2 regions of the Micromonospora arida genome follow, and region 1 is predicted to be linked to the other one. Evidence: riboswitches for the same ligand, from Rfam matches in the RefSeq annotation. Region 1 holds a riboswitch; the other holds the start of a gene.
What was found. Region 1 has a riboswitch for cyclic di-AMP ahead of ACFYP0_RS13140 (coiled-coil domain-containing protein). Riboswitches for the same ligand answer to the same signal wherever they lie in the genome.
Positions count from the first base shown of each region.

Region 2: linked by a shared signal. The riboswitch ahead of ACFYP0_RS32325 (C40 family peptidase) and the one ahead of ACFYP0_RS13140 (coiled-coil domain-containing protein) in region 1 are both predicted to bind cyclic di-AMP.

Region 1 is NZ_JBIALC010000003.1:414,103-438,515, forward strand. Features, by position in the region: gene ACFYP0_RS13100 (lipoprotein) at 1-477, shown strand, start outside; gene ACFYP0_RS13105 (glycoside hydrolase family 3 protein) at 508-2,241, opposite strand; gene ACFYP0_RS13110 (DUF3145 domain-containing protein) at 2,329-2,820, opposite strand; gene ACFYP0_RS13115 (hypothetical protein) at 3,129-3,458, shown strand; gene ACFYP0_RS13120 (carbonic anhydrase) at 3,607-4,230, opposite strand; gene ACFYP0_RS13125 (alpha/beta fold hydrolase) at 4,400-5,347, shown strand; gene ACFYP0_RS13130 (HelD family protein) at 5,455-7,572, shown strand; gene ACFYP0_RS13135 (cation diffusion facilitator family transporter) at 7,678-8,595, shown strand; cyclic di-AMP (ydaO/yuaA leader) riboswitch at 8,741-8,872, shown strand; gene ACFYP0_RS13140 (coiled-coil domain-containing protein) at 8,878-9,942, shown strand; gene ACFYP0_RS13145 (hypothetical protein) at 10,085-10,594, shown strand; gene ACFYP0_RS13150 (SRPBCC family protein) at 10,812-11,276, opposite strand; gene ACFYP0_RS13155 (1-phosphofructokinase family hexose kinase) at 11,467-12,444, shown strand; gene surE (5'/3'-nucleotidase SurE) at 12,441-13,268, shown strand; gene ACFYP0_RS13165 (STAS domain-containing protein) at 13,288-13,650, opposite strand; gene ACFYP0_RS13170 (hypothetical protein) at 14,037-14,180, shown strand; gene ACFYP0_RS13175 (hypothetical protein) at 14,350-14,748, shown strand; gene ACFYP0_RS13180 (cellulose binding domain-containing protein) at 14,905-17,601, opposite strand; gene ACFYP0_RS13185 (BON domain-containing protein) at 17,962-18,648, shown strand; gene ACFYP0_RS13190 (redoxin domain-containing protein) at 18,745-19,242, shown strand; gene ACFYP0_RS13195 (DsbA family protein) at 19,239-19,787, shown strand; gene ACFYP0_RS13200 (helix-turn-helix transcriptional regulator) at 19,793-22,624, opposite strand; gene ACFYP0_RS13205 (hypothetical protein) at 22,768-23,208, shown strand; gene ACFYP0_RS13210 (alcohol dehydrogenase catalytic domain-containing protein) at 23,205-24,353, shown strand; gene ACFYP0_RS13215 (saccharopine dehydrogenase family protein) at 24,405-24,413, shown strand, end outside.
Region 2 is NZ_JBIALC010000019.1:69,993-76,834, reverse strand. Features, by position in the region: gene ACFYP0_RS32350 (hypothetical protein) at 29-724, opposite strand; gene ACFYP0_RS32345 (SigE family RNA polymerase sigma factor) at 714-1,247, opposite strand; tRNA gene ACFYP0_RS32340 (tRNA-Gly) at 1,414-1,487, opposite strand; gene ACFYP0_RS32335 (pyridoxamine 5'-phosphate oxidase family protein) at 1,745-2,302, opposite strand; gene dcd (dCTP deaminase) at 2,402-2,980, shown strand; gene ACFYP0_RS32325 (C40 family peptidase) at 3,054-4,094, opposite strand; cyclic di-AMP (ydaO/yuaA leader) riboswitch at 4,108-4,243, opposite strand; gene ACFYP0_RS32320 (N-acetylmuramoyl-L-alanine amidase) at 4,479-6,461, shown strand; gene ACFYP0_RS32315 (C40 family peptidase) at 6,517-6,842, opposite strand, start outside.

The sequences.
Region 1 (24,413 bases):
CCGGTACCTGTGACGTTTCCGCTGGCCGAAGGGTGGACGGCCAAGGCCATCGAGCCGCCCAAGGGTGAGCTGGCCGAGCTGCTCGGCGAGGCGCTCACCAAGCGCGGCGGCACCACCGTGCGCTGTGAGGTGGACGGCCGGCCGGCCGGCGGCGGATTCCTGCGGATCTGGGCGGCGGACTCGCCGACGGTCACGCCGCGCGCCGCGCTGGAGAGTTTCGCCGCCGGGGCCGGCGAGACGGTCGCCGGCCAACAGTTCCGCGACCTCCGCGCCGGCGGCTTCGACGCCACCGAGATGACCTGGCTCGCCACCAACCCGCTGGTCGAGGACGAGGATGAGTCGCGAAACTGGGCGCTGGCCGTCCAGTCGGCTGGGCAGACGCTCGTCTTCGCGGTCAACGAGGGGCTGATCACCGAACGGACCGACGTGCTGCCGGCGTACCGACTCGCGGTGCGAGGGCTCGCCAAGGGCGAGTGAGGTGGGCGCTGACCTGGCCGTGCCGGACGGTCAGGTACCGCAGGTCGTCGCGGGCAGTCCGGGAACGGCCACCGGGGACCGGCCGCCCGGCCGGGCCTTGCCGGCGAGCACGGCGGCCAGGGCGGTCATCGACGCCCGGCTGGAGGAGTACGTCGCCAGCAGCGTCGGTGACTTCGCGTCGGCCAGCACGTACGGGGTGTCCATGGCGACCGTGACCGCCGCGTCGGGGCTCAGGTCCTTGCCGCCGTCTCCGTAGCCCACCAGGTGCACGATCGTGCCGCCGCTGGGCTTGACCTGCACCCCGGCGGCGGTCAGTGCGGCGGTGAGGATGGCCCGGGTGCCGTCCCGACCGCCGGACGTGGTGACGGTGACCGGCCCGCGTACCGCTCCGCCACAGGCGCCCCTCAGCACCGTGACGGCGGCGGCGGCCAGCGCGTCGGCCGCCGCCCGGTGCTCCGGGGTGTTGAGGGTGGACATCTGCGCCGCCGGCAGCTCCGCGAGCCGGAACTTCATGGTCAGCACCCGGGTGACCGCCTCGACCAGTCGGGTCCGGGGCAGCGATCCGCCGCGCAGTGCGGCGAGCAGCCCGTCGTACGCCTGACCGACGTTCGGGGTCATCAGGATGAGGTCGTTACCGGCGTTGAGCGCCCGGACCGCCGCCTCGCCGGGAGCCCAGCGCTTCGCGGGCGGCATGTTCATCCCGTCGGTGATCACCACGCCCTTGAAGCCGAGTTGGCCGCGCAGCACGTCGGTGAGCAGCTTGTGCGAGAACGTCGCCGGGGTCCCCGGGTCGATCGCGCGCGCATCCAGGTGACCGGACATCACGGCCATCGCGCCCGCGTCCATCCCGGCGGTGAACGGCGGCCACGCGCCGCTCTGCAACGCCGCGGCGGACTGGGTGAGCACCGGCAGGTCCTGGTGCGAGTCGTCGGCGCTGTGGCCGTGCCCGGGGAAGTGCTTCAGGGTGGCCGCGACCCCGACCGCCTGGAGGCCACGGACCGCGCCGCCGACCTGCGCGGCGGCCTGCTTCGGGTCGGCGCCGTACGACCGGGAGCCGATCACGGTGCTGCGGGTGGCCAGCACGTCCGCCACCGGGGCGAAGTCGATGTTGATGCCCATCGCGGCCAGCTCGGCGCCGGCGGCCCGCCAGGCGGCCTCGGTGAGCTTCGGGTCACCGGCTGCGCCGGCCGCGAGGGCGCTGGGCAGCACGGTGACCCCGTCGGTCACGCGGGTGACGACGCCGTACTCCTGGTCGGTGCCGATGAGCAGCGGCGCCGAATCGGCGGCGAGCCGACCTGCGGCGGTGCGCAGCCCGGTGGTGAGCTCGTGCACCTGCTTGGGGTTGTCGACGTTCGTGGTCTCCTGGTTGCCCTTGGTCGGGTCGTCGGCGCTGAAGCCGACCAGGATCAGGCCACCCAGTCGGTACTTGGCGATCATGTCGGCGGGGGTGTCCACCCCGGCGAGGGCCTGGTTACCGGCCGCCGAGCCGGCGGAGACCTTCGTCGCCGAGTCGCCGTAGGCGTACGGCATCAGCACCTGGCCGACCAGGTCCTCGTCGGACAGCGTCGCCACCAGCGCGGCGGCGCGGCTGGCGGGGTCGCTGACCGGCGGCGCGGCCGGGACGCTCGGGCCCGCGGACGTACCGACCGGGCTGGGCGTCGGCGTGGGGCGCTCCGGGTCACCTGAGCAGCCGGAGACGAGCAGGGCGGTCAGGGCGGCGACAGCGACACTGGCGCGCCACGGGCGATTCGACACGCCGCCCATCCCACCAGCTTCTCCCTTATCGGGGCAACTTGACCTTACCGGTCGTCACCGGCGCGACGGCGTACGGCCAGCGGCCCGCAGGCCGGGTCAGCCGACCCGAGTGAGCAAGGTCACCGGGGCGCCGTCCCCGGCGTACCGGTAGGGCTCCAGGTCAGCGTCCCACGCCGTGCCGAGCGCCTTGTCGAGGGCGTGCGCCAGCGCCTCGGGGGCCCGGGAGGCCGCCATCAGCGCCCGAAGGCGGTCCTCGCCGAGCTGGATGTCGCCGGCCACGCCGACCGTTGCCCGGAACAGGCCACGGGCTGGCACGTACATGAAGCGCTCACCGTCGGCACCGGGACTCGGCTCCTCGGTGACCTCGAAACGGATCATGGGCCACTGCCGTAGGGCAGCAGCCAGCTCGGCGCCCGTCCCCGGACGACCGGTCCACCCGCACTCGGCCCGGCGTGCGCCGGGGTCGACGGGCTGAGCCGTCCACTGCAGGTTGACCGGCGCGGCTAGGACGCGCGCGATCGCCCACTCGACGTGTGAGCACACGGCGAGCGGGGTCGAATGGACGTATACGACGCCACGCGTTGGCACGGTGACCTCCCGGAGAGCGAGGTGCGTCTTCCCCTACGACCTCGTCCACCCAGGTGGCTGCTGCAACACATGATGACTCCTGTGACGCGTGATGCGCCAGGGAATCGGAAAAAACGCCGGGTGGAATAGCCGGACGGGTGGTCGCCGTTGCCTCTCAGGACACCGCGGCGACCAGCATGATGTCGTGGTCCTGTACAGTTCCACCGGCGGCTTATGCCGCGTTACACCTTCGCGGGTCGAGTCACGTACGACCCGCACACAGCCCCCGGACGTCCAGTCCTCCCGTACGTCTTGCAAGGAGTACCTCCGTGGCGAGCAACACCTCTAAGACCGCGCGCGCGTCCGTCCGGGCCGGCCAGGCTGGCCAGGGTGGCGCCCTCAGCGTGCTGGGCGAGTTCAAGTACCTCATCCCGCTCAACGGCGGCAAGCACGCCTACGTGCGGAACCTGACCAACGGCAAGACCGCGCACCTGCGCACGGACTCCGACGCCTTCGTCGAGGAGATCCGCGTTCTGGCCGCCGCCGGCCACGCCGCCAAGATCCGGGCGGAGATCAACAACCTGGCTGCCACCCACCCGGGTGACGGCTGGGAGGCCACCGAGAAGCGCCTGGTCGCGGCCGGCGTCTTCGAGGGCTGAGCCCCTCCCCCACCGCACCAACGAAACCGCCCGCCGGGAGTTCCCGGCGGGCGGTTTTCGCGTGCCCGGGGCCGTGTCCGGGGCCGGGTCAGCCTGGATCGAGGGGTAGGCGGCGTAGAGCCGCACGCCGGCGCTCAGAACAGCCGGGTCAGCCCGGATCGAGCAGGGCGACCTCGCCGCTGGCCAGGTCGTAGAGGCCGCCGACCACGGCCACCCGGCCGGCCGCCACCGGTCCGGCCAGGAGATCGTCCTCGCGCAGGGTGCGCACCGTACGCCGGACGTGCCGGCGGATCGCCAGCGGCTGCACCGCCGGATCGTCCAGCCCCGCGTCGGTGACCGCCGGAGCGATCTCGTCCACCAGGTGCGCCAGCGACCCGCCGGGACGCTGCCCGGTGCGCAGCGCCTCCACCGTGGCCTGCACCGCACCGCACCGCTCGTGGCCGAGGACCATCACCAGCGGTACGCCGAGCTGGCCGACCACGTACTCGATCGAGCCGCAGACCGCGCGATCGAGCACGTGCCCCCCGGTACGGATCACGCAGATCGCGCCGAAGGTCTGGTCGAAGATGGCCTCCAGCGGCACCCGGGAGTCGATGCAGCCCAGCACCACGGCGTACGGCTGCTGGTCGCCGGAGGCCGCGGCGGCGGCCGTGACGTCGTGTCCGTGCACCGGCTGGCCGCTGACGAACCGCCGATTGCCGGCGAGCAGGGCGGCCAGCGCGGCGCGGGGCGTACCGCCGGCCTGCCGCCCCGGCCCCGACGTCGCACCCATGGGCGCTCCCGACGACCCCATGCCGTTCAGCTTGGCCCGCCGCCGTCGGGCACGGGCGAGGTCGGGAATGTTCGCCACGGCGTGATTGGCGTGGTGTCATGGCGGGTAGCCGGTGTTACCGCCGGGTATCCCGGTGCTGGTGGTACTGGGCGGCCCTGGGGAGGCGGCGATGCCGGAGCGGTTCGAGGTCGGTCTGCCGGACGGTGTACGGCTCAACGTTGAGGCGACGGGTCCGACGGACGCCGAGGTCACCGCCATCCTGCTGCACGGCTGGACGCTGGACGGGCGTGCCTGGCACCGGCAGGTCGACGCGCTCACGGCACCGCCGTTCGGCAGTGCGGTGCGGGTGGTCGCCTACGACGCGCGGGGGCACGGCCGGTCCAGTTGCATGGCGCTGCCCACGGCCACCCTGGCCCAGTTGGGTGACGACCTGGCGGCGGTGATCGACGCGGTCGCGCCGACCGGCCCGGTGGTGCTGGTCGGGCACTCGATGGGCGGCATGACGATCATGGAGTACGCCCACCGCCACCCCGCGCACTTCGCCGCCCGTACCGCCGGCCTGGTTTTTGTCTCGACCACCGCCGAGGGGCACACGCACACCGTCTACGGGCTCTCGCCGCGGATCGCCCGGTTGATCCGGCTGGCCGAGACGACCGGCGCCGGCGTGCTGGCGCGGTGTGGCTCGTGGCGCGCGCCCCGGGCACTGCTGAAAGCGCTGCAACCGAGCATCCGGTGGATGCTCTTCGGTGACCGCTGCGATCCGGCCGACATCCGCCTGGTGACGTCGGCGGTGGCTCGGGCCTCGCTGCGCTCGATCGGCGGGTTCCGCGCCTCCATCGGCACCCAGCACCGACTGGACACCCTCACCGCGTTGGCCCACCTGCCGGCCGCCGCCCTGGTCGGCGACCGGGACCGGCTGACCCCGCCGCCGTGCGCCGAGTCGATCGCGGCGGCTCTGCCGGCGACCGAGCTGACCGTCTGCCCGGGTGCCGGGCACATGCTGATGATGGAACGTCCGGACGAGGTCAACGCCGCGCTCACCGGCGTGGTGCGGCGGGTGCTCGCCGAATCGCCGCCGGCTCACCGTGGCGCGTCGCCCGCCGAGACGCCTGCCTGAGCACGTTCGCGCACCTCGGGCGCGGCGGGTCGGCTCCGGGGCCGTACTCTTCTCGGTTGGCCCGCGCGGTTCCCGCCGCCTGCCGGCGACCTCTGAAGGAGCGTGCGTTGACCGACCAGTCCGGCCTGGAGCAGGAGATCGCCGTCGAGCAACGACACCTCGACCGGGTGTACGCCCGACTGGCCGAGCTGCGGCGGTCGGCCGTCCGCGCCGAGCGTGACGGCTACCGGATGGCCCGGGTGGGCACGCACGGCGCCCTGGTCGAGCGCGACGCGATGGTCTTCCACGCGGCGCAGCGGCGGCACACCCTGGACGCCGAGCACGAGGGGCTGGTCTTCGGCCGCCTGGACCTGCGCGACCGTCAGGTGCTGCACGTCGGGCGACTGGGGATCCGCGACGAGAACGCCGTCACGCTTGTCGTCGACTGGCGCGCGCCGGCCGCCGCCGCCTTCTACCAGGCCACCCCTGCGCAGCCGCTGGACGTGGTGCGGCGGCGCACCATCCAGTCCCGCGCCGAGCGGGTCACCCGGATCGAGGACGACCTGCTGGACCCGACGGCCGCCCCGGAGGGGATGACCGTCGTCGGTGACGGCGCGTTGCTGGCCACCCTGTCCAAGGCCACCGGCCGGGGCATGCGTGACATCGTGGCGACCATCCAGCGGGAGCAGGACGAGGCGATCCGCTCGCCCGGCTCCGGGGTGACGATCGTCGCGGGCGGCCCCGGCACCGGCAAGACCGCTGTCGCCCTGCACCGGGCCGCGTTCCTGCTGTACTCCGACCGCAGCCGCTACGCCGGCGGCGGCATCCTCGTGGTCGGCCCGTCGTCGGTCTTCGTCGAGTACATCGGCTCCGTGCTGCCGTCGCTCGGTGAGGACACCGCGACCCTGCACTCGCTGGGCACCCTCTTCCCGGGAATGACCGCCACCCGCCCCGACCCGCCCGAGGTGGCGGCGGTGAAGGGCTCGCTGCGGATGCGCCGGGTGCTGGAGCGGGCGGCCCGCGACGCGGTGCCGGGCGGCCCGGGTGAGCTGCGGCTGCTCTACCGGGGCACGCTGCTGCGGTTGGACCGGGCCGCGCTGGACCGGATCCGGGACCGCGCGCTGCAACGCGGCGCACGACGCAACGAGGTGCGTCGGGCCGGTTTCGACGGGGTGTTCGCCGCGCTCTGGGCGCAGGCCCGTGAGCTGAGCAGCGGCCGACTGCCGGAGCAACCGGCCTTCGAGGCGGAGATCGCCGAGCGGTCGGAGTTCCGGGAGTTCCTCAAGGCGTGGTGGCCTCGGCTGCACCCCCGGCACGTGCTCGGCTGGTTGGCGGAGCCGGACCGGCTGCGCCGGTACGCCGGGGGGATCCTCTCCTCGGCGGAGATCCGGCTGCTCAACGCCGCGTACCGGAACCTGGACTCGGCCGGGCTGACCATCGCCGACGTGGCGCTGCTGGATGAGTTGGACGCGCTGCTCGGTAAGCCCGCGCAGCCGGCCCGCGCGCGACGCGATCCGTTCCAGCTCGCCGGCGGCGTCCGTGAGCTGAGCACCCTCGGTGAACGGCAACGGGCCGCCCGCGCGGCGGCCCGGGAGCGTCCGGAGGACTACCGGGAGTACGCGCACGTGGTGGTGGACGAGGCACAGGACGTCTCGCCGATGCAGTGGCGGATGATCGGTCGACGCGGCCGACTGGCCTCCTGGACCGTTGTGGGCGACCCCGCGCAGACCGCGTGGACCGGCGATCCGGAGGAGCTGACCCGAGCCCGCGACCAGGCGTTGGGCCGGCGCAAGCGACACGACTTCACGCTCACCACCAACTACCGCAACTCGGCGGAGATCTTCGCGGTGGCGGCGGCGGAGATCCGTCGGCTCTACCCGGACCTGCCGCTGCCGACCGCCGTTCGCTCCACCGGGGTCGAGCCGGTGGAGCTGGTGGTGCCCGCGACGGGGTTGGAGACCGCGACCGTGGAGGCCGCCGCCGGTCTGCTGGCCGAGGTGGAGGGCACGGTCGGGGTGATCACGCCGGTCCCCCGCCGGGACGAGGTCGCCGGTTGGCTGGGCGCGCTCGGCGCGCCCAGGTTGCAGGTGGTGACCAGCCTGGAGGCCAAGGGAATGGAGTACGACGGGGTGGTGCTGGTCGCCCCGAGCGAGATCCGGGCGGATCCGGGCGCCGGGGTGCGCACCCTGTACGTGGCGCTCTCCCGGGCCACCCAGCGGCTCACCACCATCGACCCGACCGGCTGACGTGTGCGGACTGCCGCCGGCGGACGCCCTGCCCGCACACTTGCACACATAGCGATGTGAGCATACATTTGACCGGGTCCCGGCCAGCGGCGGAAGGTGGTTCTCGTGGGCGCAGGTCATGACCACCACCATGGGTCCGTCGCCAATGCCGCACACCAGCACCGAGGTCGACTCTGGGCGGCTTTCGGGTTGCTCGCCACCCTGATGGTGGTCGAGGCCGTGGCCGCCCTGCACACCGGCTCGCTAGCCCTGCTCTCCGACGCCGGGCACATGTTCACCGACGTGCTCGGCATCGGGATGGCGCTCGCCGCCATCACGGCGACCCGGCGGGCCACCGGCGACCCGCAGCGCACCTTCGGGCTCTACCGGCTCGAGGTGCTCGCCGCGCTGGCCAACGCCGTCCTGCTCTCCGGCGTCGCGATCTACGTGGTAGTCGAGGCGATCCGCCGCTTCGGTGACCCGCATGAGGTCGTCGCCGGCCCGATGCTCGTGGTGGCCGTACTCGGCCTGCTCGCGAACATCGCCGCCTTCGCGCTGCTGCGCGCCGGAGCCCGGGAGAGCATCAACCTCCAGGGTGCCTACCTGGAGGTGCTCGGTGACCTGCTCGGCTCGGTCGGCGTCATCGGCGCTGCGCTGCTCATCACCGTCACCGACTGGTGGTGGGCCGACCCTCTGGTCGCGGTCGCCATCGGCGTGTTCATCCTGCCGCGCACCTGGCGGCTGGCCCGCGCCGCCATCCGCATCCTGGTGCAGGCCGCCCCGGAGCACCTCCAGGTGACCGCCGTGCACGACCGGCTCGCCGCCGTCCCCGGTGTCGTCGAGGTGCACGACCTGCACGTCTGGACGCTCACCTCGGGCATGGAGGTGGCCTCCGCCCACCTGACCATGGCACCGGGCGCGGAGGTCGGCGCGGTGCTCACCGCGGCGCGTACGGCCCTGCACGACGACTTCCGCATCGAGCACGCGACGTTGCAGATCGAGCCCGGTGCCGCCTCCGGAGCGTGTGGCTCGATCGAATGGTGACCGGGGATTTTTGGAGCATTTCTCAACTTTCGCGGTAATTTTCCGTGGCGACGCACGCACCGTCCGTCACATTGGCTGCAGCGGCCCCATTGGCACCGGTAGGCTCGGTCCCGGCCTCCACCAGGCGGCGCCCTCCCGGCGCCGGTGGCGGTCGCCGCCTAATCGCCCAACCAGGCGAACCGGGGAACCATGTTCCTGGGGTGCATCCGCGTCAGCGGTAGGGATCTTCCGTCCCGAACCCGTCAGCTAACCCGGTCGGCGGCTGACGGAAGGACATGCGCAGTGGCACCAGCACGACCACCCGCCGCCCGACTGGCGGCCCTGATCGTCGCGATGTTCGCCCTCGGCGTCGCGCTTCCGGCCGGCACCGCCTCGGCCGCTCCCCCGACCGGCCTGCGGGCCGCCGCACCCGACTCCGACGAGGAGGGCGGCACCCCGGCGCTGCGGGCCCAACTCGAGGCGGCCAGCAAGGGCTACCTGGACGCGAAGCGCGCCCTGGACACCTCCGTGCAACGGCAGAAGCAGCTCGCCACACAGATGAAGACCATCGAGGTCGAGATCGAGCAGCGCAACGGCAAGGTCGGCGAGATCGCCGAAGTGGCCTACCGCACCGGCCGGCTCGGCGCGATGTCGGCACTGCTCAACAGCAACACCCCGGAAGGTTTCATGGACCGGGCGGCCGCGCTGGACGCGGTGGCCGCCAACGAGGACCGGGTGCTGCGCGACCTGCTGAACAGCAAGGACAAGGCCAATCGCACCCGGGTCGCCCTGGACGGCGAGATCACCGAACAGCGCAAGCAGGTCGCGGTGATGGCCAAGCGCAAGGAGCAGGCCGAACGGGCCCTCACCGTCGCCACCACACCCAAACCGCAGACCACCGCCGACACCGGCTCCAACCGGGGCACCTCCAGCGCCAACGCGACGGCCGCGCCGCGCAACTCCGACGGCTCCTGGCCCTCCGAGTCGTGCAGCGTCAACGACCCCACCCCGGCCAGCGGCTGCATCACCCCCCGCACCCTGCACGCGCTCAACCAGGCCAAGGCCGCAGGGTTCACCCGGTACGTCTCGTGCCACCGCCCCAGCGGCTCCGGCGAACACCCGAAGGGCCGGGCCTGCGACTTCGCGGCGCAGAAGGGCGGCTTCGGCGGGGATGCCACCGGCGGCGACAAGACCTACGGCAACAACCTGGCCGCGTACTTCATCCGCAACGCCGACCGGCTCGCCGTGCTCTACGTGATCTGGTACCGGCAGATCTGGCTGCCCAGCAGCGGGTGGAAGTCGTACAGCGGGGCGGGCGGCGACCCGTCCAGCGACCACACCAACCACGTACACCTGTCGGTCTACTGACCCACGCGTCGTGATGCCTGTGAGTCATCGTGATGACTCACAGGCATCACGTACGTCCGGGGCCCGGCTACGTCGCCGGGCGTACCCCTGATGTCGTCGCTCGTCGGACGACCCTGCCACGGTCCGCGGGCAGCATCGCGGTATGCCTCGGATCCGACCCACCACCCGCAAGGCGCTGCTCACCCTGCACCTCGTCACCTCGCTGGGCTGGCTCGGCGCCGACCTGGTGCTGCTCACCCTCGGCATCGCCGTGCAGCGAGGTGCCGACCCGGCGGTGGTCTATCCGGTCACGGCCCTGGTCGGCACGATGCTGTTCGCGCCGCTGAGCGTCCTGGTCTGGCTGATCGGACTCGCCAGCTCGCTGCTCACCCCGTGGGGCCTGCTGCGCCACCGCTGGGTGCTGGTCAAGCTCGTGCTCACCACGGTGATGGTCGGGCTGGTGCTGTTCCTGCTCACCCCGAACCTGCGTCACGCCGGAGCGGTCGGTGCCGCCCTGCCCGCCCGGGATCGCGCCGACCTGGTCATCGCGCCGGCGGTGTCGACCAGCCTGATGATCATCGCGACGGTGCTGTCCACCTACAAGCCGTGGGGCCGGCGCCCCGCCGCCCGACCCGCCCACACGAGCCGTGATCGCGCCGCAACCACGAAGTAGGCGCCGCCCCCGCTGCGCGCAGGGAGCAGGTCAAGGCCGCCGCTACGCGCGATCTTGCCCTGCCCCGCGATCTTGCCCTGCCCCGCGATCTTGCCCTGCCCCGCGATCTTGCACTTACTGTCCCGACACATGGGGCATCCCGCCGATATCGACAGCCGGAACTGCAAGATCGACGCAGCGGGCGATGCGGGCGGGGCGGGGCGGCGGGGCGGGCGGGTCAGGTGGGCGGGGGGTTGCCGGTGCGGTCGAGGGCGGCGCCCAGCCGGGTGGCGAGGGCGAGGTGAGCCGCCTGGGCCTGGCGGAACGCGTACCTGAACAGTGGCCTCGGCGCGGTCAGGGTGATCTCGACGTCGATGCGGACCAGGCCGTCCGGCTCGGGGCGTAGTCGGGTGTGGTTCCGCACGGTGGTGGACGGCCACTGGCGGGCAACCATGACGATCTCGTCGGCCTCGCTGATCAGCACGTCCGCGTGGTAGGTGGTCCGGAAGCGCAGCGGACCGGCCGCCAACCGGTCGTTGATCGTGTAGCTGGCCTGGGCGCCGGGCCGGGGCGGCACCCGGCGAACCCGGACGATCAGCGGATGCAGCTCGCCCTGCCGGGTCAGGTCGCTGAGCAACGCTGCCGCCTCGGCGGGTGAGCACCGGGCCTGGACGGTGTAGCTGAAGGTACCGCTGCTGAGCACACCGTCTCCCGCCGCCGTTGGTGGCCCGATCGTCCCGTACCGATGTCTGGCTGGCAACGCCCCCGGCGCCCTCAGTGCCGTGCCGGACCGGGCCGATGCGACGACCTGTCACCACCTGCGCCATTAAGGTCGGTTAGTACAAAATCTTCCGTAGATGCCGGAGGGCGGCCAGCATGAACGGCGACGACCGATGAGTGGGCACGTGATGGTCTTCGCGCCCACTCCGCAGCTGACGGTGACGGTGGACCAGCCCAACGACCACCCCGAGCTACACCTGCACCCTGGCGGGCAGGGCGTCTGGCAGGCGCGGATGGTGATCTCCCTCGGTGTCGACGTGGTGCTCTGCGCCGCCCTCGGCGGTGAGATCGGCCAGGTGCTGGAGCCGTTGCTGGTCAGTGAGGGCGTGGACCTCAAGGTGGTGGTCCGTGACTCCGGCAGCGGCGGGTACGTGCACGATCGCCGCGAGGGCTCCCGGCAGGAGATCGCCGACGTGCCGGGGCAGCCGCTGAGTCGGCACGAGATCGACGAGCTGTACAACCTCGCCCTCGGCGAGGGCCTGCGGGCCTCGGTGAGCATCCTCAGCGGGCCGAACGAACCGTGGCTCGTACCGGCCGACCTGTACCGACGCTTCGCCGCCGACCTCGGCGCGAACGGCGGCCGGGTGGTGGTCGACCTCTCCGGCGATCACCTCGGTTCGGTGCTGGAGAGCGGGGTGTTCTTCCTCAAGGTGAGTCACGAGGAGTTGATCCGCGACGGCCGCGCCCGCAGCGACGACACCGAGGAACTGACCCGGGCCATGTACGAGCTGCATGCGGGCGGCGCCGAGACGGTGGTGGTGAGCCGCGCCGACCAGCCGGCGTTGGCGCTCATCGACGGGGAGCTGTTCCAGGTCGAGATGCCCCGGCTGGAGGCCGCCGACCCGCGCGGCGCGGGCGATTCGATGACGGCCGGAGTGGCGGCCGTCGTGGCCAGGGGCGGGGACATTCGGACCGCCATCCGCACCGGCGCCGCCGCCGGCGCACTGAACGTGACCCGGCACGGCCTGGGCACCGGGCGGCTGGACTCGATCACCGGGCTGGTGGACCGGGTCCGGCTGGTGCCGGCGGACAGCCGGCAACAGGAGCGGACCACCCCGGACGAGTTGGCCGGCCGGGTGGTCGAGCGATGACCCTCCGTGTGTTGATCACCAATGACGACGGGATCGCCGCGCCCGGCATCCAGGCGCTGGCCTGGGCCGCCTGGCAGCGGGGCCTGGACGTCGTGGTGGCCGCGCCGATGGAGGAGGCGAGCGGCACCAGCGCCGCGATGAGCGCCATGGAGCGCGACGGGCGGGTCATCGTGAACGACCACCCGCTGCCGGACCTGGCGGGTGTGCCGGCGTACGGGGTCGCCGGATCCCCGGGCTTCATCACGCTGATCGCCCTGCACGGGGCGTTCGGCCCACCGCCGTCGGTGGTGCTCTCCGGCGTCAACCGGGGCGCCAACGCCGGCCGGGCGGTGCTGCACTCCGGGACCGTGGGCGCCGCGTTCACCGCCGCCACCAACGGCTGCCGGGCGATGGCGGTCTCCCTGGACGTGCTCTCCGCCGGCGAGGCGACGGCCGCGAGCGGTGGCGCCGCCGTGGACGCCGCCGCCCGGGTACGCGACGCCGAGCGGCACTGGGGCACCGCCGCGCGGGTCGCCCTGGACCTGCTCCCCCGCTTGACCTCCGCGCCCATGGAGAGCGTGCTCAACGTGAACGCCCCGGACCTGCCGCACGGGCAGCTGCGCGGGGTGCGGCGCGGCACCCTGGCCAGCTTCGGTCAGGTGCAGATGACGGTGGCCGAATCCGGCCACGGGTTCGTCCGTACCTCGCTGGAGGAGCCGGGGCAGGCCGCACAGCCGGGCACGGACGTGGCGTTGCTGGCCGCCGGGTACGCGTCGGTGACGGCCATCCGAGCGGTCACCGAGGCGACCGACATCGACCTGACCGGCCTGGACGAGCATCCCTGACGGGGAACGCCCGGCGCGCTCAGGCGCCGGGCAGCACCTCGCGGGTGGCGGCGCCGGCGAAGTAGGGCTCCGGAGCGCCGAAGAGGCCGAGCAGGCCGGTCACCCAGAGCTGCCGGTGCACGAACCGGCTCGGCTCGGTGACCACCAGCTTGACGTCGCTGACCTCGGCTGTCTGGAAGCCGGCGACCATGGCGCTGATGCCGACCGAGTCGATGAAGGTGACCAACCTCATGTTGAGTTCGATGCGCAGGGGGCGGCCCTTGGCCAGCACCTCTGCGATCGCTTCGCGCACCTCGTACGCTGTGTCGACGTCGATCTCACCCCGTGGGGCGATCTCCACGACACCACCGGACAGAACCGACTTCACGATCGACAGGCTCACGCGAGCACCTCCACCCGCCCGTCCCCCGGGCGCCTCATCAGTACGCGGGCCGCGACCGAGAGTATTCCTCCGACGGCCTCGGTCGCCACCCCTCGGGATGAGCAATTCGCGGATCCGGGCCGACAAAGTCACCCATATCCGCACTTTTCAGTATCTGATTACTCAAGACTTTTCGTTATCTGACCATCGACGATCGGTCGTGACCGACGCGCCGCCGAACCAGGGTAGCGGTCCGGACCCGGCGCGCCCGACAACCGGCCCACGACGTACGCCTGCCCCGTGTGCCGTCGGCGTGTCGCCCACCGCCGGCCGGCACGATCCGCGCCCCCGGTTGCCGACGCGCCCTAGCATCGGCCGGGACACCACCGCGACGGAGAGGATCCTCGATGATCAAGCGACTTGCCGGGCTGGCCGGCGTCGGTGTTCTGCTCGCCCTCGTCCTGGCCTGCGGTTTCGGTGGCGGGGGCGACGATGACGACGATGATGACGACGACTTCGCCCGAGGTGTCGCCGTGTCAGCGGTGCGCTGATTCGGTGGCGCGCCGGGTTCCGGTGCGCCGAGCTGTCGGTGCTCCGCGGAGGTCGGGGTTTGCGTCCGGCTGACGCGGGGCACTGCGGGGTAGGCGACACCGTGACGCGCTGGAAAGACGCCGAAGTCCGAAGTGGCCGGCGACTTCGGCACCCGAGGAGGTAACCACGATGTTCGGAACCAACCTGCTGGACCGCCGCAGCAAGCCGGAGCGGATCGCGGATCAGGCCTGGGAGCACATGCTCTCGGCCGTCAGCTATGCCGGAGACAGTGTGCGGGACACCGCCCGCTCGGCCCGCCAGAACAGCAGCGACCTCGCCGACGGGGCGGGTGACCTGGTGGGATCCGCCGCCGAGGAGGCGCGACGCCGAGCCTCGCTGGCCTTCGACGCGCTCGCTGGCCGCCAGCCGGCACTGCCCTGGACGCTCCTGATCGGCGCCGCGCTCGTCGGCGCGGCGGTCGGCTGGGCCGTCGGCTCCGCCGCGCGGGCCGCCGGCAGTCGGGACGACCGTGCCGTCGACGACGTGGAGTTCGTCGACGTCGACCGCCCCAACTCCCCCGCCATCTGAACGACAGCGCCACCACGGGCCCCGATCGACCCCAAGGTCGAGCGGGGCCTGCCGTCGTGGTGCTGGGTGGACCCGGTCCGCCGGGTGCCGGACCCCTCAGGCGGCCCGGCGGACCGGTGTCTGGTGGTGATCCGGGTCCGGGCCCGGATCACCCGCTCAGCGACTCGTGCAGGTGATGGCGGCCGGGGACGTGTTGCGACCGGCCCACGAGCCGAGGAAGCCGGCGGTGGTGCTGGCCCCGGCGGCGAGCGCTCCGTTCCAGCCCGTGTCCCGGACTGACACGGCGGCTCCGGTCTGGGTGTGGGTGCCGCCCCAGAACTGGTCGATCCGCTGGCCGTCGGCGAAGGTCCAGCCCAGCGTCCAGCCGGCGATGGGGGCGCTTCCGGCGTTACGGACCACCAACTCGGCCTGGAAACCGCCGGACCAGGAGCCGGTCACCCGGTACGTCGCCGCGCAGCCGGCGGACGGCGGCGGCGTGGTGGGCGGCGGAGTGGTCGGAGGCGGCGTCGTCGGCGGCGGCGTGGTGGGCGGTGGCGTCGTCGGCGGGGGCTCGCCGCCGGTACGGTCAGCGACCAGGATGCCGCGACCGTTGGTGCCGAGGTAGACCCGACCGTAGACACGCGGGTCGCCGGTCAGCGCCTCGGTCGGATTGCCGTACTGGTGGCGGTCGTCGTTGACGCGTACCCAGGTCGCGCCGGTGTCGTCGGAGCGGTGCACGCCCGGTTGACCGTTCACCGTGCCGTAGAGGAACACGGCGGGGTTGGTCCGCCCGGGTGCCGCCTTGCCGAAACCGACGTTGCCGGAGGCGCTGACGCCGTCCAGCCTGGTGAAGCTGGCGCCGGCGTCGGTGGAGCGCCACAGACCACCCGGCCCCGCCAGCCACAATTCGCCGGCCCGGCCCGGCAGTGCCTTGAACCGCACGTCGGTGGTGGGCAGCCCGGTCGCCGCGGTCGGGGTGAAGCTGGCCCCGCCGTCGGTGCTCAGGTAGAAACGCCCGCCGCTGAAGCCGTAGAACCGGGTGGGGTCGACCCGGTCGGACTCGACCGTGGCGTTCGCCGGGATGCCGGTCGACGCTGCCCAGGAGTTGCCGAAACCGACCGAGTGGACGACGCGTTGGCCCGCGTCACCGGGTGCCCAGACGAAGCGGCTGCCGTCGGCCGCGGCGGCCACCGTGCCGCCCAGGTTGACCCCGGACGGTTCGGTGCCCTGGAACCAGGTGGCGCCGCCGTCGGTGGAGAAGGCGACGTGACTGTCATTGGGTCGGTCGGCGTCGGTGAAGTTGCCGGCGCGCACCAGCACCGCGGGCTTGCTCTCGGCGTAGTCGAGGCTGGTGGTGGACGTGAACACCGGCTGGGTGAACAGCATCGACGGGATCGCGTCCAGGTCGGTGTGCCGGAAGCCGCCGACGTCGCCGAGCGCGCTGATCAGGGGTGCGCCGCTGGGCGGGCTGATCAGGTCGAGGACCGCGGTCTCCTCCAGCCCTCGGACCATGGGCCGGAGGGTGAACTGACCGCCGGTGTCCCACCTGGTCAGGTCGGTGGTGCCGTAGATGGTGGCGCCGGTGCCGTACATCATGCGGTTGGAGTCGTGCGGGTCGATCTCCACCGACTCGTTCATCCAGCCGAGCTTGGGCGCGTCCTCCGGGGGTGCCGGGTTGAGACCGAAGGTCAACCAGGGCACCGAGCTGATGTCCATGGTGTAGCGGCGGGACCTCTCCGGGTAGTTGCTGAACTCCCAGATCCGCGTCCAGCTCGCCCCGCCGTCGGTGCTGCGGAAGAAGATGGCGTCCGGCCACCAGGAGACCTGGGTGGCCACCAGCAGGGTGTTCGGGCGAAGCCGATCGATGGTCAGCCCGCTGTAGCCGAAGTAGGCGTCGGCGCTGGTGGAGGGCACCGGGCTGATCCGCGTCCAGGCCCCGGTCGACCGGGTGAACTTCCAGACGTCGCCCTTGCCGCCGTCGTACGGGCCGCCGGTGTCGCTGGTGGCGATGTAGAGGTGACCACCGACCGGGTCGACGACCCCCTTGTGGGCCAGGTAGCCGGTGGGCTGGCCGGGGATGCGCCCCCAGGTGACGCCGCCGTCGGTGCTGCGGTAGACCGGGTTCTCCTTGTCCGCCACGCCCACGTAGATGGTCTGCGTGGTGGAGCCGGCGGTGCCGGTGCTCTTGTCGAAACTGACCCAGGTCAGGCCCTGGTTCTGCCCGTTGTAGCCGTTCGGGTCGCTGGGGTCCGCCCGGTAGTTGCCGACGTTGGGGAAGGCGGCGACGCGGGCCCAGGTCACGCCGTGGTCGGTGCTACGCCACAGCCCGTTGCCGCCCTCGGCGCCGTAGTACACGATGCTGTTCCGGTTGGGGTCGACGGCGAGCCGCTCCCCCATGCCCCGGCCCGGCATGTTGCCGCCGTTCTTGAACGGCAGCTCGGTGGCCTGCCAGGTGGCGCCCTTGTCGGCCGAGCGCAGGATCGCGCCGTTGTTCGGGTCCCAGCCGTTGGTGTACATGCCGACCGCGGCGTACACCCGGTTGGTCTGCACCGGGTCGGTGGCGATGCTGACCACGCCGTTGTAGCCCCAGCGGTCGGCGCCGACCCAGTCGAGCAGCGGCGTCCAGGACTGGCTGGTCTGTTCCCAGCGGTACGCCCCACCGATGTCGGTGCGCGCGTAGATGAGGTTCTTCTCGGTGGGGTTGAAGACGATGCCGGGCACGAAGCCGCCACCGCCCACCGGGACGTTCCGCCAGGTGTACGCCTCCGCCGCGGCCGGAGTGGCGGCCGATCCGGCGGCGGTGAACGGGACCACCACGACGGCTGTGGCGGCGGCCAACACGGACACGAACGCGCCGGCGAGACTTCTCCGCATCTGCGGTTCCTCTCGGGATGAAACCCCGGGGGAACGGGGTCGATCGCCTGGGTGACGCCGTGGCCCGGGGGACGAGCACGACGACGGGGACGAGCAGAGCTGCCCTGGCTCCACCACCCGACGCGACGGCTCCCGCGATCGAGGAACGCGATTACCGTAACCGAAATCGGCTCGCTTTGGAAGCGCTCCCACCATCGATGTTCGTCCCCACTTCCCACCCGTGCCGCCCAGCTCCGGGCCACGCCGTCACCCGGTCCGGGCGAGGCCGGCTCACCCGGGGCGGCGGCAGGATCGCGACACGGCGGACCTCCGGCCGCAGCCACCACCCGGGCCGCCATCGGAACAGCGGAGGAGGGGCACATGGCCATCGCGGAGATCAATCGCACCGACCAGGACATCCAATCCGCCGTGCTCGACGAGCTGACCTGGGAACCACGGGTGCAGCCGCACGAGATCGGCGTGACCGTCGCCGAGGGCGTCGTCACCCTGACCGGCCGCGTGGACAGCTACGCCAAGAAGTGGGCCGCCGAGCGGGCCGCCCACCGGGTCGCCTCGGTCCGGGCGGTCGCCAACGACGTGGCCGTGCAGCTCACCAACGGCACCGAGCGCGCCGACAGCGACCTGGCCGCGGCGGCCAGCCACGGGCTGGAGTGGGACGCGTTCGTACCCATCGAGAAGCTCCAGGTCACCGTCTCGGCCGGCTGGGTGACGCTGCACGGCGACGTCGAGTGGGAGTACCAACGCCGAGCCGCCGAACGCGCGGTGGCCCGGCTGACCGGCGTACGCGGGGTGAGCAACGGCATCACCGTCCGACCGGCCACCGCGCCGGACGGCCGCGACCTGGCCGACCGGATCGTCGACGCCCTCGCCCGGGCCGGAGCGACCGAGGCCGAACGGATCAGCGTCCGGGTGCACGGCGACACGGCGATACTCGCCGGGTTGGTGCACTCGATGCCCGAACGGGCCGAGGTCGAGCAGGTGGCCTGGTCCGCGCCGGGCATCCGGGAGGTGCAGAACCACATCGCGGTCGCCCCGGTGCTGCGCTGAGCGGGCGCGTGCGCCCGCTCAGCGGGCGCTGAACGGGCGCGGAACCACCCGGGGTGGGTGAGCCGGCCTCACCCACCCCGGGAGCAGGCTGGTGGCATGAGTGATCCGAACGGGCTGATCCAACCGGGGCGCACCGCGCCCGGTTTCACCCTGCCAGCCACCCCGGACGGGGATCTGCTGGGGCCTCAGCAGTTCCGTGGCCGGCCGGTCGTGCTCGCCTTCTACCCCGCCGACTGGAGCCCGGTCTGCGGTGACCAGATGTCGCTCTACCAGTCGGCGGCTCCCGTCTTCGCCCAGTACCAGGCGGTGGTTCTCGGCCTGTCGGTGGACAGCATCTGGTCACACCGGGCGTTCGCGGAGAGCCGGGGCATCGAGTTTCCCCTGCTGGCCGACTTCGAGCCCAAGGGCGAGGTGGCCCGCAGCTACGGCGCGTACATGTCGAACGGTGAGGCGGCCCGCGCGCTGGTGGTGCTGGACCCGGCGGGGAAGGTGACCTGGAGCTACCTGTCGCCGCCCGACGTCAACCCCGGCGCCGACGGCATCTTCGACGCGCTGGACCAACTCGCCGCCGATCGGAAGGTGATGGCCGGATGAGTACGCCACTGCAGGTCACCGCCCGACTTCGAGACCCGGTGACCACCGACGACCACATCCGGGGGCCGGCCGACGCGGCGGTGACCATCGTCGAGTACGGCGACTTCCAGTGCCAGTTCTGCGGTGCCGCGTACCCGAATCTGCACGAGTTGCTGCGGCAGCGGGCCGACACCGTACGGCTGGTCTACCGCTACTTCCCGATCGCCAACGTGCACCCGTACGCCGAACGGGCCGCCGAGACGGCCGAGGCCGCCGGGGTTCGCGGCCGGTTCTGGGAGATGCACGACTGGCTCTACGAGCATCAGGACCAGTTGGACCCGGTGCACCTCTCGCTCGGCGTCGAGCAGGTCGGGTTGCCGCCGGACGAGTTGAACGCGGAGGTGGAGAACCGTGCGCACGCGGACCGGGTGCGCCGGGACTTCGTGGGGGGCATCCGCAGCGGGGTGAACGGCACCCCGACCCTGTTCGTCAACGGCATCAGGCACGACGGCGGGTACGACCTGCCCGACCTGCTGACGGCCGCGGACGCCGCCGCCAACGCCTGACCCGCTCAGATCAGCCGCAACTCGCGCGCCCGCCGGACCGCTTCGCGCCGGCGGGTCGCGTCGAGTTTGCGGTAGATGTTGCGGACGTGGGTCTTCACGGTGTTCACCGAGAGGGACAACTCGCTGGCGATCTCCACGTTGGACAGGATGCTCTGCAGGTAGCGCAAAATGGTCAGCTCCCGCTCGGTGAGCGGCTCGTCGAGCACGCCTCTCGGCCCGGGGGCCGGCCCGGCGGCGCTCTGTCCCGCGCCGCGCACCAGGTCACTGACCAGCGTGAAGTGCGCGGTGCCCGCGTCCAGGTGCGCGGCCAGCAGGTCCCGCACGGGTGGTTCGGCGCGGGTGAAGACCCTACGGCAGCCCTGCGGGCCGGCCAGGTCCAGCGTCTGCTCCAGGATCCGACCCGCCCGACGCCCGTCCCCGGCGCGCTGGGCCAGCACGGCGTCGAGCAGGCCGGCGTCCAGGCGTACCGGTAGCGGCCAGGCAGTGGCGGCCGGCGCCTGCCAGTCCGGCAGGGTCCGGGCGGCGGTGGCGGCGTCGCCGGCCAGCAGCTGCACCTTCGCCAACGTCACCGCGAGCACCTGGTCGGCCCCCTCGTCGGCGGCGTCGGCCAGCAGGTCACGGGCGGAGTCCAGGTCGCCCCGCGCGGCCCGCAGTTCGGCCTCGGCGGCCCGCAGCAGACCGGTCAGCTCGGCGGCGGACGGCCGGGCGGCCAGCGTCTCCCGGGCCCGGACGAGCAGCCGCTGGCCGGCCGCCGGGTCGCCGGAGTCGCGGTGTAGCTGCGCCCGGCACAGCGCGGCCACCGCCGTCGCCACCGGTTCGTCGGAGACGGTGGCCAGCCAGTCGTCGCCGACTTCGGCGTCGCCGGCCCGGCCGCCGGTCACGTCGAGCGCCGGGAGGGCGAGGGCGAGGTTCGCCGTGGCCTCCTCGGGCTGGTCGCGCAGCAGCGCCACCACGGCGAGAGCCAGGTACGCGTGGCCACAGTCGAGCCGACAGGGCGGCATGCCGAGCGCGTCCCTGGCCGCCTGCTCGGCTGCCCTCAGCTCGCCGCGCACCGCGAGCAGCAGCGCGGCGCGGCTCGCGGCGACCAGCTCGGTACGCGGCCGCCCGGCTTCCCGAGCGGCCGACCGGGCCCGGACGAACCGGGCGGTGGGCAGCGCCCCGTCGGCCAACTCGACCAGCCCGAGCGCGGTGCCGGTGAACGCCCGCAGGTCCAGGTCGTCGGCGGCGCCGCCACCACCGGCCGTCGGGGCGGAACCGGTCGTCCCGGTCGGCAGCCGGGTCGGCGTGGCCTCCGCCGGACGGGTGCGCAGCAGGCGAGCGGCGGCGGCCCGGACCTCGGTGCGGTCGTCGGCGAGCCGGGCCACGGTCAGCTCCAGCGCGGTGACCAACCGCAGGAACCGGTCCCGGCGCGGCACCGGCAGGCCCGCGGCGTGACCCGCCGCGGCCCGCAGGTGACCCTTGGCGGCCGGCAGGTCACCGGCGTACGCGCGCTCGGCGGCGCAGGCCAACGCCACCTCCGGGTCGGCGCGGATCACCTCCGCTGGCGGCGGCGTGGGTGCCGGGGTGTGCACCGGGTCCCGGTCGTAGCGGGTCAACTCCGGCCAGTGCCCGACGAACAGGTCACCGGCCAGGTCCCAGCGGCCGGCGGCCAGGGCGTGCCGCAGAGCGTCGGCGGGCCGGCCAGCGCCCGCGTACCAGTCGGCGGCCCGGACGTGCAGCTCGCGTAGCTCGTCGGCGGGCAACCGGGCGAGGTCGGCGCGGAGCAGGTCGGCGAGCAGGGACTCGTACCGGTACCAGGGCGGCCGGGTGTCCTGCCGGTGCAGCAGACCACCGGTCCCGGCCAGGTCGGCCAGCACCTGCCCGGCGTCGGCCCGGCCGGTCAGCGCCTCGGCCAGGTCCGCGCAGACGGTGTCGACGACGGCGGTACGGCGCAGCAGATCCTCCTCGGCCGGGTCGAGCGTCGCCAGCACCTCCTCGTGCAGGTAACCGGCGATCTCCGGCTGGTCTCCGCCGAACTGCCCCACCCAGCGTTCCGGGTGAGGCTGTCCGCGTACCGCCAGGGCGGCGATGCGCAGCGCGGCCGGCCAGCCGCCGGTGCGCTCCCGCAGCCGGTGCACGGCGGTCGCCGGCAGCGCGGCGCCGTGGGCGGTGAGCAGGTCGGCCACCTCGTCGTCGGTGAACGCCAGCTCGTCCGGGCCGATCTCGGTCAGCTCGCCGGCGAGGCGGAGCCGGTGCAGTGGCAGGTGCAGTCCGGCCCGCGCGCCGATCACCAGGCGGAGACGCCGCCCGGCATGCCGCAGGAGGAACTCCAGGCCGGTCAACGCCGCGGGGTCGGCGACCCGGTGCAGGTCGTCCAGGATCAGCAGCACCGGCCGGTCGGCGGCGGCGAGCGTGGCGGCCAGCGCCTCCAACTGGTCGGGGCGCGGCGGCCGGTCGGGCAACGGCCCGCCCTCCGTCGCCCCGGTCGCCGAACGCAGCGCCGCCGCGAGGTACGCCCACAGCCGGTCGGAGTCGTCGCCGGCCTCCACCGACATCCACGCCGACACCGGGTCGTCAGTCGACGAGACCGACAGGTCGCCCGAGTCGGGCACGATCGCGCCCGGCTCCACGTCGGGCGGCGCGCCGCCCAACCGCATCCAGGAGGCGAGCAGGGTGGTCTTGCCCCAACCGGCGGGGGCAGCCACCAGGGTGACCGGTCCCGCGCTGCCCTCGTCCAACCGGCGCAGCAGGCGGGGCCGGGCGACCACCGGCTCCGGCGGCACGGCCGGCGTCAGCCGGGATGCCAACAGCGGTGGCCCCGGTGCCGGTTCGACGCGTACGTGATCGTGTTCCGGCACCCAGCCCCACCCCCACCACGCGCTCCGCCCCGGTCGGCGAGCGGTTACCCGGCACGGGCCGGTTCACCCCTTCCGGGCGAGCGCGCTTCACCCGGGTGCGACCGAGGATCGGAGGACGTGAACCGGGAGGACGGGTGGTGCCGATGGGACGGCTGGCGCGGGCGGGACCCGCCCTGGGTGGCGCGGCGCTGGCCGGGGCGGCGCGGCTGCTGCGCGTACCCCATCGGGGTGCCCGGCCCGGCGCGGACGGCGACGCTGCCGCGCCGGCCCGGTGGGAGGTGGTGACCGTCGACCGGCCGCCGGAGCAGGTGCTTCCGGAGGGCCGCTGGCCGGAGCCGCTGCGCCGCCTGGACGGGGCGGTCGAGGTGCGGGTGCGCCCGGCGCCCGGTGACCGGGGCACCGAGCTGGCCGCTCGGCCGCTGGCCGGCGTCACTCCGCCCGCCGGGCTGGCCGCGCATCTGGTCGGCGACGACCCGGGTCTGCTGGTCCGCCGGACCCTGCGCCAGATCAAGCAACGGGTGGAGGCCGGTGAGGTGCTCCGCGCGGACCGGTCCGCGCTGGACCGCCCCGAGGTCCACGGGTGAGAGCGCTGTGTTGGGTGACCGCCGGCGAGTTGGCCGTACGCGAGGTCCCCGACCCGGAGCTGCGCAACGAGCGTGACGTCATCGTCCGGGTTCGGCGTAGCGCCACCTGCGGAGGCGACCTGCCGCTGCTGGCCGGCCGGCACCCGCTGCTGCGGCCCGGCGACGTACTCGGCGCGGAGTTCCTCGGCGAGGTGGTGGAGGTCGGCCCCGGGGTCCGCCGACACCGCGCCGGCGATCGGGTGGTCGTCGGCGCGAGCGTGGCCTGCGGCGGTTGCTGGTACTGCCGCCAGGGCCTGCATTCCTGCTGCGACAACGCCCATGCCGACCTGGCCAGCGCCGACCCCGACTGGGCCCGCTCCGACGCCGGCTGTTTCGGCCGGCCCCGGGCGGCGGGCGGTTTCGCGGGCGGCCACGCGGAGTACGTGCGGGTGCCGTACGCCGACGTGAGCGCCTTCCGGGTGCCGGACGCCGTCGACGACTACCGGGCGGTGTTCGCCGCGGACGTGGCGCCGACCGGGTGGCTCGCCGCCGAGTTGGGTGCGGTGCGCCCCGGCGACGTGGTGGCGATCTGGGGCGCCGGGGCGGTGGGTCAGTTGACCGCCCGCGCGGCGGTGCTGCGCGGGGCCGCCCGGGTGCTGGTCGTGGACCGGCACGAGGAGCGGTTGCGGATGGCCGAGCGGCACTCCGACGCCGAGCCGCTCGACTACCGCCGCACCGACGTCGCGGCCGAACTGCGCGACCGTAGCGGTGGGCGCGGGCCGGACGTGTGCGTGGTGGCGGTCGGCACGCCGCCGGCCCGCTCGATGGCCGACCGGTTCGGTGGCCAGCACGCCGACCGACCGGACGCGCTGCGGGAGGCCGTGCACGCGTGTCGCAAGAGCGGCGTGGTGGTGGTGCTCGGCGGGACGGGCGGGTTCGTCGACGCGTTCCCGCTGGGTGCGCTGACCGAGCGGCGGCTCACGCTGCGCGGCGCCGGTCGACCTGATCTGCGGAACGTGCCGATGCTGCTGGACCGGATGGCCCGTGACGAGCTGCGGACCGAACACCTGGCCACCCACCGGCTGCCGTTGGCGCAGGGCCCCGAGGGGTACGCGCTGTTCCGGGACCGGGCCGACGGCTGCGTACGCGCCGTGTTCGCACCGTGACCGCCCTCCTCGTGATCGCTGATCGGTGACCACGAATGGCAGACTCTGAGGATGACTGGC
Region 2 (6,842 bases), on a different contig from region 1:
CAGCGCGGCGTCTTCTCGATCAGTTCGATCAGCGCGGCGTCGCACTACTCGGGGACGACTCGACCTCGGTGAGCGGACGGGTTGCCACGGTGGTCAGCGGCAGGGCCCAGAGCGCTGTCCGAAAGCCGTCCGGGAGATGGTTGCGGCAGGAAGCGAGTGGTATGCCGGGCCGTATCCACCGGCCCTCCGCGTCGACGAGCGCCAGCCAGGGTGCCCCCTCCAGATTCGCCCTGCACGGAAAGTCGGGATTCTCTGGTGCGTCGGGCAGACGGAGCGCGGCGACGAGGGCGGCGAGGGCGGCTCCGTCGTCGCTGCGCTGTTCCGTCACCATCACGTCCTCGCCAACGGGTTGTTCCAGCCCGCAGATGACGGCCGCGGCGGGGATGAAGTCATCGCCGAGGCGGGGCAGGGCGGCTGCCTCCTCGGTCGGGACCGTGAAGCCGCGCCTGACCATCTCCGGTGCGGCCTCGACGCACGACGTCCACTGCCCTTGTCCGCCGGAATCGCCCGCCATCGAGGGGGCACGGTTGCCGTCGGTGAGTATCCGCGCCCCTCCGACGCCCAGTCCGACAGCCAGGGCCACGGCTAGCGCGGTGCTTCCGATCAGGCGCTGCCGGTGCCGGCGGACCCGCCGGGCCACCTTGACAACCCGATCTGGTGGCGGCGTCAGTGGGGGAACGGCGTTGGTCAACAGCAGCCTGATGTCCTCATCTTCACGCGTCACTTCGCGACCTCCAGGCGGCAAACAGCTCAAGATTCGGATCGGTACGCAGAATCCGTAGGGCACGGAAGGCCTGCACCTTGACCGTGTTGTGCGAGCAGCCGAGCACTTCCGCCGTCCGCTGCACCGTCAGGTCCTCGACGTAGCGGAGCACCACGATCGCCCGCTGCTGCCGGCTGAGTCGGGCCAACGCGCGGCGTACCGCGTCCCGGTCGACGGACTCACCTGCCACGTCGCCACGTGCGGGCTCGTCCGGCGGCTGGCTTGGAATCTCACTGCGCCAGCGCCGCCGCCACCAGGAGACGTAGGTGGTGAACAGCGCTCGGCGCAGGTACGCCTCGGGATGCCCGGCACTCCTGATCGTGGCCCAGCGCCGCCAGACGTCCGCCAGAACCGTCTGCAACAGGTCCTCGGCTCGCCCGGCATCGCCGGTAAGCAGCCAGGCCGAACGCAGCAGCGCATCGGAGCGCGCCGCGACGAACTCGGCGAAGCCTTCCGGTGGCGCCAGTTCCCGAGGTCGTTGCATGGTGTGTGTACCTCCCACCACTTGAACGCTCTGGGAGGTCAGCGAGGTTAACGCAGGAACGGCCGGGGTTGCGGGCCTTCAGGGTCTTGTCGGCCGCGAGCGCTGCTGGCCGCAACAGCGTCGAAGGCCCTGGCTGGGACTCTCGTCCTGGCCAGGGCCTTCGCAGTGGAGCGGGTGACGGGAATCGAACCCGCACTGTCAGCTTGGGAAGCTGATGTTCTGCCATTGAACTACACCCGCAAGCGGCACCACTGTACCCGAGTCGTCGAGGCCGTGCACCCAGGTCCCCCCGCCGACCGCAGCTGTCCGCGTACCGCTCCACCCGGGTCGACCCCAGGTTGATCCACTCGGTTTTCTGGAAGTCGGGGCATCCGGAGCGTTGGGACACCGCGATTTCACTGAAGTCGAGTTGATCACCGCGGCACCGGGGCCGGTACGTACGCCGGTGCCGGCTCCCGTTACGACGGAGCCGGCACCGATGAACCTTCCGGTTGTGGTCAGGCGGCCGTGCACTGGACGTCACGGCTGAGGCGGGTCGGGCGCGCCTGCGGGACGGCGAGGGGCATGGCCCCCGCCGACGGGGCGTTTGGGTCGAGCCAGACCCGAACGGCCGGCCGACCCGGCGCGAGGCCCGGAATGCCCGCGATGTGCTGCTCGCGGCGGGTGAGCATGGCCACGTCGACGGTGAACTCGAAGAGCCGCCAGTCGACCTGCGGCTCGGCCCGGGCGCTGTGCGCCAACTGCGCCACGAGGACCGGATCGGTCACCGGACGGGCGTGCCCCGCCACGTACGCCTCGTCGTCGCTCTCCTCCGCGGGGAAGGAGTGCAGCGCGTAACGGCCGTCACGTTCGAGGTCGCGGCGCTTGGGCGAGTCGATGATGAAGCAGAACAGCCCCTCGGCGGTGATGACCGGAGAGACCGGATGGACGCGGGGCCCGCCGTCGGCACGGACCGTGGCCAGATAGCCGAAGCCCGGCCCGTATTGCTGGAGGAGAACGCGGATCCCGTCGGCGAGTCGGGGCTCGTCGGCGGCGAATTCGGACCAGGAAGCCATGTGGGCATTCTATCGAACAAATGTACGAGTAGCGACCTCGACGCGCTGGTCACCGGCACCGAATCCGGCCACTTTCGGGAACGCGGCTATGGTGGTCCGATGCTGCTCTCCGACCGCGACCTGGTCTCCGAGATCAAGGCCGGCACGCTGGGCCTGGAGCCGTTCGAGCCCACTCTGGTCCAACCGTCCAGCATCGACGTCCGACTCGACCGGCTGTTCCGGGTTTTCAACAACCACCTCTACACCCACATCGATCCCGCCATGCAGCAGGACGACCTGACCTCGGCGGTCGAGGTCCCCGACGGCGAGCCGTTCGTGCTGCACCCGGGGGAGTTCGTCCTCGCCTCGACACTGGAGGTCATCTCGCTGGGTGACCAGCTCGCCGGCCGACTGGAGGGCAAGAGCTCCCTGGGCCGGCTCGGGCTGCTCACGCACTCCACCGCCGGCTTCATCGACCCGGGCTTCTCCGGTCACGTGACACTGGAACTCTCGAACGTGGCGAACCTGCCGATCACCCTGTGGCCGGGCATGAAGATCGGGCAGCTCTGCATCTTCCGGCTCTCCTCGCCGGCCGAGCACCCGTACGGCTCGGTGGTCTACGGCTCGCGCTACCAGGGCCAGCGGGGGCCGACACCCAGCCGCGCCTGGCAGCACTGGCGCACCTGGCCCACCCGCTGAGGTTCAGCCGTTAGGACCGAGACGACGAGGGCCCGCCGCGACGGATCGCGACGGGCCCTCGGTCATCGGAAGGTCAGCCTGGACGGCCGTAGCTGTGGATCGGGCCGTCGTCGACCTTCTTCATCTTGACCGGTTGACCGGCCTGCGAGGCGTGCACCACCCAGCCGCCGCCGACGTACATGCCGACGTGGTGGATGTCGCTGTAGTAGAAGACCAGGTCGCCGGGGCGCAGGTCGCCCTTGCTGACGTTCTTGGTGACCCGGCTCTGCGCGGCGGCGTTGTGCGGCAGCGACACGCCGGCCTTCGCCCAGGCGGCCAGCATCAGACCGGAGCAGTCGTACGAGTTCGGGCCCTCGGCACCCCAGACGTAGGGCTTGCCGATCTGCGCGCAGGCGAACTTGACCGCGGTGCCCGCGGCGCCGCCGGGGTAGCTACCCGGGCAGGGTGCCGGGCGCAGCGGACCGCCGCCGCCGCTGCCGTACACCTTGAGGCGCAGCTTCTGCAGGCGGTCGATCTCTTCGTTGATCTGCTTCTTCTTCGCCGCCAGCTGAGCTTCGGTGCGGGTCAGCTGGGCCACCATCTCGTCCAGCGGCGCCTTCTGCGCGGCCAGCTGATCGCGCAGGTCGGCCACCTGGCGTACGTCCTTCTGCTGGTTGTGCGCGAAGCGGTCGAGCATTTCGAGCTGGCCGACCACCTCGCTGGGCGACCGGCTGCCCAGCACGGCGTTGACTGTCGAGACGTTCTCACCCTTGTAGGCGCGTACGGCCAGGGCGCTGACCTTGTCCATCGCGGCGTCGACCTGGCGCTCCAGCGGAGTGATCCGGGCGGCCAGCGCGTCGGCCTGCTTCCGCTTTGCGGCGAGGTCGGTGCGGGTGGCGTTGTGCCGTTCGATGATCGGTTCGAGCTTGTTCCAGTCGGCGTCGATCTGGCGCTCGATCTCGGCGACGGACGGGTCGGCGTGCGCCGCCGTGGCACTGCCGGTCAGGACGACGGCGATGCCGGCCAGCGCGGCGAGTGCGGTGGTGAAGCGGGACCAGCGTGGGCGCGGCACGATCGAGGCCGGGCCGGCTGATGCCGGCCGCTCGGACGACGGCCGCGGGGCATGGAGTGCCACCGGGGTTCCGTACTCCTTCTTCCTGACCGCCTACCGGGTTAGCTGACGGGTTCGGGCGGGAAGTCGGCGCCCTACCGCAGTGGCTGCGGATTCACCCCGAGGGACCTGGGTCCCCGGTTCGCTCGGAAACGACTCGGCGGTGTCGGTCCGTTACCGCCCGGGCTGGGCGGAGCTGCTGTCGGGCCGACGAATGACCAGAGTAGAGACGCTTGTTACCGATCCGCAACCCGTGCGGCCGTGACACTCCGTACGGATTGGGCGAGGTCACCGACCGTGTGTGAAGAATTCTTTCCGCACGCTTCGATAGATGGAAAGGTATTGACGCGAGCTCCCGGACGGCGCGATGGTGACCTGACCTCACTCCGCGAGAATCTAGGGGGTTCGATGCACCATCCAACCCTGTCGACCGGCTGGCGCGCGCTGCTCGCCGCCACCGTGGTCGCCGCCGCGACCACGGTGCCGCTCTCCAGCGGCCCGGCCGCCGCCGCGCCCGCCACCGACCGTCAGCAGCAGTACGCCGCAGCGGCCACCGAGTACGGCGTGCCGGCCGTCGTGCTGCTCGGCGTCTCCTTCCTGGAGTCCCGTTGGGACACCAACGCCGGCACACCGAGCACCAGTGGCGGCTACGGCCCGATGCACCTGACCGACGCGCGGCACGTGGCCGCCCTACCCGGGCGCGGCCACCACGACGCCGGCGCCGAGGACCCACGCGGCGACGACTCCCGTTCCGCCCGGGTGCCCACGCCCCGGCCGGTCGAGGCACCCGCGCCGTCCATCGCCGCGTTGCAGACCGTGGACGCCGCCGCCACGCTGACCGGCGCCACCCCCGAGGCACTGCGCACCGACGCGGGCCTCAACATCCGGGGTGGGGCCGCGCTGCTGAGCGCGTACCAGAGGGATCTGGGCGCGCCGGTCGGCGCGGGCACCGACCCGGCGGCCTGGTACGGCGCGGTGGCCCGCTACTCGGGCGCGGACAGCGCCGACGCCGCGGCGGCCTTCGCCGACGAGGTCTTCACCACCATCGGCGCGGGCGAAGCCCGGGTGACCGACGACGGCCAGCGTGTCACCCTGCCGGCCCGCGTGGTACGGCCCGAGCGTTCCTGGTTGGACCGGTTGGGCCTGCGCCGCCTGGCCCGCCCGGACGGGGTGGAGTGCCCACGCACCATCTCCTGCGAGTGGATCCCGGCGCCCTACGAGGCGTTCGGCGACGGGGACTACGGCAACCACGACCTCTCCGACCGGCCCGCGCGGCAGAAGATCGAGTACATCGTCATCCACGACACCGAGGCGAGTTGGGCCACGACCCTGCAACTCGTCCAGGATCCGACCTACGTGAGCTGGCACTACTCGCTGCGCTCGGTCGACGGGCACATCGCCCAGCACGTGAAGACCAAGGACGTCGGCTGGCACGCCGGCAACTGGTACGTCAACGCGAAGTCGATCGGGTTGGAACACGAGGGCTTCGCGGCGCAGGGCACCTGGTACACCGAGGCGATGTACCGGACCTCGGCGAAGCTGGTCCGGCACCTGGCGCTGCGGCTGGGCATCCCGCTGGACCGCCAGCACATCATCGGCCACGACAACGTGCCCGGCACCATCGCCTCGACCGTGCGGGGAATGCACTGGGATCCGGGCCCGTACTGGGACTGGACGCACTACTTCGACCTGCTGCACGCACCTCGACTGGACACCGGCACCCCGGCCACCGGGCTGGTCCGGATCGACCCGGACTACACCACCAACCAGCCGGCGTTCACCGGCTGCGTCACAGTGGGCGTGCCCTGCGCGCCGCGCGGCTCCTCGGCGGTGGTGCTGCGCAGCGCACCGGCCGCGGACGCGCCGCTGGTCAACGACATCGCGCTCCGCCCGGACGGCAGCCCGAACACGATGGCGGTGTCGGATCACGGGGCCCGGGCGTCCGCCGGGCAGACGTACGCGCTGGCCGGACGGCAGGGCGACTGGACGGCGATCTGGTATCTCGGGCAGCGGGCCTGGTTCCACAACCCGGCGTCCGCGCCGACCGCCAGTTGGACCGTCGGCGTCGTGGCGACGCCGAAGCCCGGAAAGGCCACCATTCCGGTCTACGGACGGGCGTACCCGGAGCAGTCCGCGTACCCGGACGGGGTGCCCTACCAGGCGATCTCGCCGCTCCAGTACACGCTGGCCGCCGGGCAGCGGTACTCCGTCGGCGCGGTGCTGGCCGGCGAGTACTACCGGGCCAGCACGTTCGACGGTTCCTCGCCCGGCGACTGGACGGTGATTCGCGGCAAGAACCGGTACGCGCAGATCCAGTTCGGCCACCGGATCATGTACGTCGACCTCGCCGACGTGCAGCTGTTGCCCTCCCCGGTGGGGGCACCCCGCTGAGAACCACGACGGCCCCCGGTCGGTGACCGGGGACCGTCGTGTCGCGCGAGGCGGATCAGCCGGGTCTGCGGAACCCGGCGATGGGCATTGTGGTGATGCTGGAGACCTGCACCGGTTTGCCGGCGCGTGGCGCGTGCACCATCTGGTTGTTACCCAGATAGAGGCCGACATGACTCAGGCCGGAGAAGAAGAAGACCAGGTCACCGGGGCGGGCGTCGCCTCGCGAGATGGCCTTGCCCTCGTTCCACTGGTCACCGGTGTGGTGCGTGAGGTAGATCCCGGCCGCCTTGTAGGCGTACTGGGTCAGCCCTGAGCAGTCGAACGAGTTCGGCCCGGTGGCGCCCCAGACGTACGGCTTGCCGACCTTGCCGCAGGCGGTCT